DNA from 2 places in the Sporosarcina sp. G11-34 genome. Region 2 is predicted to be linked to the other one. Evidence: a T-box and tRNA genes for the amino acid it is inferred to sense, from the RefSeq annotation. Region 2 holds a T-box; the other holds one or more tRNA genes.
The links. A T-box is a leader RNA that pairs with one kind of tRNA and senses whether it is charged. The one in region 2 lies ahead of tyrS (tyrosine--tRNA ligase), so its partner is inferred to be a tRNA-Tyr.
Positions count from the first base shown of each region.

Region 1: it encodes a tRNA-Tyr, which carries the amino acid that the T-box ahead of tyrS (tyrosine--tRNA ligase) is inferred to sense. The anticodon was not compared.

Region 1 is NZ_JAHNZW010000012.1:101,762-103,935, forward strand. It holds tRNA gene KSU66_RS16395 (tRNA-Leu) at 406-486, opposite strand; tRNA gene KSU66_RS16400 (tRNA-Cys) at 528-601, opposite strand; tRNA gene KSU66_RS16405 (tRNA-Gly) at 611-685, opposite strand; tRNA gene KSU66_RS16410 (tRNA-Gln) at 694-765, opposite strand; tRNA gene KSU66_RS16415 (tRNA-His) at 776-851, opposite strand; tRNA gene KSU66_RS16420 (tRNA-His) at 875-950, opposite strand; tRNA gene KSU66_RS16425 (tRNA-Trp) at 975-1,045, opposite strand; tRNA gene KSU66_RS16430 (tRNA-Tyr) at 1,125-1,209, opposite strand; tRNA gene KSU66_RS16435 (tRNA-Phe) at 1,244-1,319, opposite strand; tRNA gene KSU66_RS16440 (tRNA-Asp) at 1,382-1,457, opposite strand; tRNA gene KSU66_RS16445 (tRNA-Met) at 1,462-1,536, opposite strand; tRNA gene KSU66_RS16450 (tRNA-Met) at 1,574-1,648, opposite strand; tRNA gene KSU66_RS16455 (tRNA-Val) at 1,746-1,821, opposite strand; tRNA gene KSU66_RS16460 (tRNA-Glu) at 1,834-1,908, opposite strand; tRNA gene KSU66_RS16465 (tRNA-Ser) at 1,940-2,031, opposite strand; tRNA gene KSU66_RS16470 (tRNA-Asn) at 2,035-2,109, opposite strand; rRNA gene rrf (5S ribosomal RNA) at 2,162-2,174, opposite strand, start outside.
Region 2 is NZ_JAHNZW010000003.1:288,330-290,503, reverse strand. It holds gene rpsD (30S ribosomal protein S4) at 1-15, shown strand, start outside; gene tyrS (tyrosine--tRNA ligase) at 117-1,382, opposite strand; T-box leader at 1,495-1,690, opposite strand; gene KSU66_RS05610 (transglycosylase domain-containing protein) at 1,797-2,174, shown strand, end outside.

The DNA of each region.
Region 1 (2,174 bases), on a different contig from region 2:
ATTTAACGAGCTTGTCAGCCGTTTAGATAAGGGTTTAGACTACTACGTATTGTTTTACTTGCTCTATCTACAGGTATGGGTTTTGGTCAGATTGTGGTACTTACTAGAACAGACTTGGGGCTTTGCAAAGAACTTACCTAAAGGATTTGGGCCACAGTCTGGACAAGTATGTGGCTTCTTATGAAGCGATACATAAAGAAAAGTCCAATCGCCAACTTCCTCAATATTTTCAATGATTACATCTTTTAATCCTGGAATATTCATGTTAAGATTTATATGCACGAGTTGTATCAATACCCCAACAAATATTATAGAACCAAATAAAAAAACATCTACAAATGTTGTTATTTCAACATTTGTAGATGTTTTAGGACTTATTTAACTTAAAAGTATAAGAACTATTGATACCCGAGGCCGGACTTGAACCGGCACGCCTTGCGGCATCGCATTTTGAGTGCGACGTGTCTGCCATTCCACCACTCGGGCGAAAGATATATATTTATTTATATTCGTAATAAGAAAATTAATGGAGGCGGCAACCGGAATCGAACCGGTGATAAGGGTGTTGCAGACCCTTGCCTTACCGCTTGGCTATGCCGCCTAAAGAAAATGGAGCGGAAGACGGGATTCGAACCCGCGACCCCGACCTTGGCAAGGTCGTATTCTACCACTGAACTACTTCCGCAAAAACAACTGGGGTAGCTGGATTCGAACCAACGAGTGACGGAGTCAAAGTCCGATGCCTTACCGCTTGGCTATACCCCAAAAATATAAATGGGGCGGCTGAGGGGAATTGAACCCCCGAATGTCGGAATCACAATCCGATGCGTTAACCACTTCGCCACAGCCGCCGTAATATAATATTTAGAAAAAATGGGGCGGCTGAGGGGAATTGAACCCCCGAGTGTCGGAATCACAATCCGATGCGTTAACCACTTCGCCACAGCCGCCACAATAAATTACAATAAAAATAACAGGGGTAGTAGGATTCGAACCCACATCGAAGGTGTTGGAGACCTTTATTCTACCATTGAACTATACCCCTAGAATAACAATATTACTTTGAAACATTTGTTATGTTGTTTCCAACATGAAATACGTGCTGATAATTCTTTGAAGAAAAATGGTGGTGGGGGGCAGATTCGAACTGCCGAACCCAGAGGGAGCGGATTTACAGTCCGCCGCGTTTAGCCACTTCGCTACCCCACCAAAGTATTTACATACTAGTAAAATAAAATTGTAATGGTGGCTCAGGACGGAATCGAACCGCCGACACAAGGATTTTCAGTCCTTTGCTCTACCGACTGAGCTACTGAGCCACTGTCAATTTGGGTCGATTGAGAAGTTCTCAATCTAACTCAAATCATAAGTTTAATAAAAATGGCGGTCCCGACGGGAATCGAACCCGCGATCTCCTGCGTGACAGGCAGGCATGTTAACCGCTACACCACGGGACCTTTTTGGTTGCGGGGACAGGATTTGAACCTGTGACCTTCGGATTATGAGCCCGACGAGCTACCACTGCTCCACCCCGCGACAATATTATCATAGTTATTTTATTATATTTTGAAATTGGTTGCGGGGGCAGGATTTGAACCTGCGACCTTCGGATTATGAGCCCGACGAGCTACCACTGCTCCACCCCGCGACAATATTATATAGCTTACTTTATGTGTTTTTAGTATCTCTAAGAGTGTTATTAGATGATGTTTCTTTAAAACACAGAGTACATGTTTTAAAAAACTTGGTGGAGGATGACGGGCTCGAACCGCCGACCCCCTGCTTGTAAGGCAGGTGCTCTCCCAGCTGAGCTAATCCTCCTGGGTAAATAAATGGTGACCCCTACGGGATTCGAACCCGTGATACCGCCGTGAAAGGGCGGTGTCTTAACCGCTTGACCAAGGGGCCTTACTAAAAAAAGTATGTATAGAAGTAAATCTGGCGGAGAGCAAGGGATTTGAACCCTTGAGACAGCGTAAACCGCCTACACGATTTCCAATCGTGCTCCTTCGGCCACTCGGACAGCTCTCCAATTGGCTCCGCAGGTAGGATTCGAACCTACGACCGATCGGTTAACAGCCGATTGCTCTACCACTGAGCTACTGCGGAATAACACTATTCACAAATGCGCTATACCATCAGCGTATAATTGCGGAATAAAGACTAGCAACGTC
Region 2 (2,174 bases):
TTCTACTCACGTTAATATCGTTTTTGAAAAAGAGCCCTTTTACGGGGCTCTTTTTTTCGCATATTTTTCACCAAAAGAAAAAGGACGTCTTGGTAGACAGCCCCCTCCTCACTAAATTATATAAATTTAATCATTTTATAATTTTTCTTCCCACGTCGGACAATTGTAAACGCATCTTCCAACCGATCAGCAGTGCTTACTTCATATGCCGTATCGGTCACACGTTCTCCGTTCAGCGAAATCGCGCCGTTCGTTACATCTTCACGTGCTTGTCTCTTTGACGGTGACACGCCTGCCTCTACGATAAAGTCAATAATATTTTTAGCTTCCCGCACCATTTCAAATGAAGGAACATCTTTAAACGCATCTTTCATTTCATCCACAGCTAATGCCTTCAAATCGCCACTGAACAATGCTTTTGAAATTCGGATTGCTTGATCCAACGCTTCCTGTCCATGAATCAAACGCGTCATTTCCTGGGCGAGTACTTGTTGCGCTTTACGCAAATGTGGTTCATCTTGCACCGTAACTTCCAGCGCCTCGATTTCTTCACGTTCCATAAACGTAAAGATTTTCATGTATTTAATAACATCTGCGTCCGCTGTGTTAATCCAAAACTGGTAAAATTCATACGGTGATGTTTTTGCAGCATCAAGCCAAACTGCACCGCCCGCACTTTTACCAAACTTTGTACCGTCTGCTTTTGTAACAAGTGGAATTGTAATCCCAAACGCTTTTGTTTCTTCTTCATGTGTTTTCCGAATTACTTCAAGACCCGTCGTAATATTTCCCCATTGATCGGATCCACCAATTTGTACACGACAACCATAGTTATTATACAAATGATTAAAGTCGATTCCTTGAATAAGCATATAAGAGAACTCCGTGAATGAAATGCCATCTTCAAGACGTGATGCGACGTTGTCTTTCGCAAGCATATAGTTTACACCCAACAACTTTCCGTAATCTCGTAAAAATTCAATAATACTTAGTGATCCAATCCAGTCGTTATTATTCACCATTTGTGCGCCATTTTCCGTATCAAAATCAAATATTTGTTCCATTTGTTTTTTAATACCTGCTACGTTTTTGTCGATTTGTTCTGTCGTTTGGAGTTGCCTTTCTTCCAATCGACCAGATGGATCCCCAATCATACCCGTTGCGCCGCCAACTAATAATATAGGGCGATGTCCATGTTGTTGAAATCTACGAAGAGTTAATAGCGGAACAATATGACCGATGTGCATACTATCTGCTGTTGGATCGACTCCGCAGTATAATGAAATTTTTTCTTTATTCAAGTGTTCTTCAAGGCCCTTTTCATCTGTTTGTTGATAGAGTAAACCTCTCCATTTTAAATCTTCCAGCAATGCATTTTTCATCCCATTTCCTCCTCAAATAAATCAAATTCGCCTTGGCGTATTTGCGTCCAGATTTTGCACCTAGCAAGACTAGATAAAATTAAAAAAGCCCCTGCACGATTTTAAAAAATCATGCAGGGACGCTAATTAATAAATTAACGCGGTACCACCCAGCTTGAGAATAAATTCTCCGCTCGAACGCAATAACGCTGCGCAAACGATACACTCCAAAGTTGTAATTCATAAACGATTCCCCGAACAGTTTCCACCACCCACTGTCTCTCTATACGGCACTATCGCTACTACTTCGACTTTTTCAACGTGTCAAAAGATATATATTCTTATACTATATGAAAATCATAAGTTGTCAATGATTATCGATTGTCTTTCCGATAAATATGCTATAATAGTAAAGATTTAAGGAGGTCATTTGACTTGAGTGAACAGAAAAAAAATCCAATTAAAATTATGGAAGAAATGATTGATAAATTCACGGAAACTAAATGGGCAAGAGGATTGCGCATTACGTCCGGTGTCGCATGGAATTTACTTTTAGTTTTTATCATCATCGGGATTACAATGTCAGTCTTTGCGGCTTCAGTTGGGGCGGGCTATTTCGCATCTTTAGTCGCGAAAGAACCACTGCGTTCAAAAGAAGAAATGCGCACAAACGTCTTTACATATGAAGAAACCTCTGAATTGTATGCGGGCGATGTCTATCTCGGTCAAGTAAATTCAGATCTCGAGCGAAAAGAAGTGAAACTCGAAGATGTCTCACAATACGTCATTGACGCGGTACTTGCTACCGAAGAT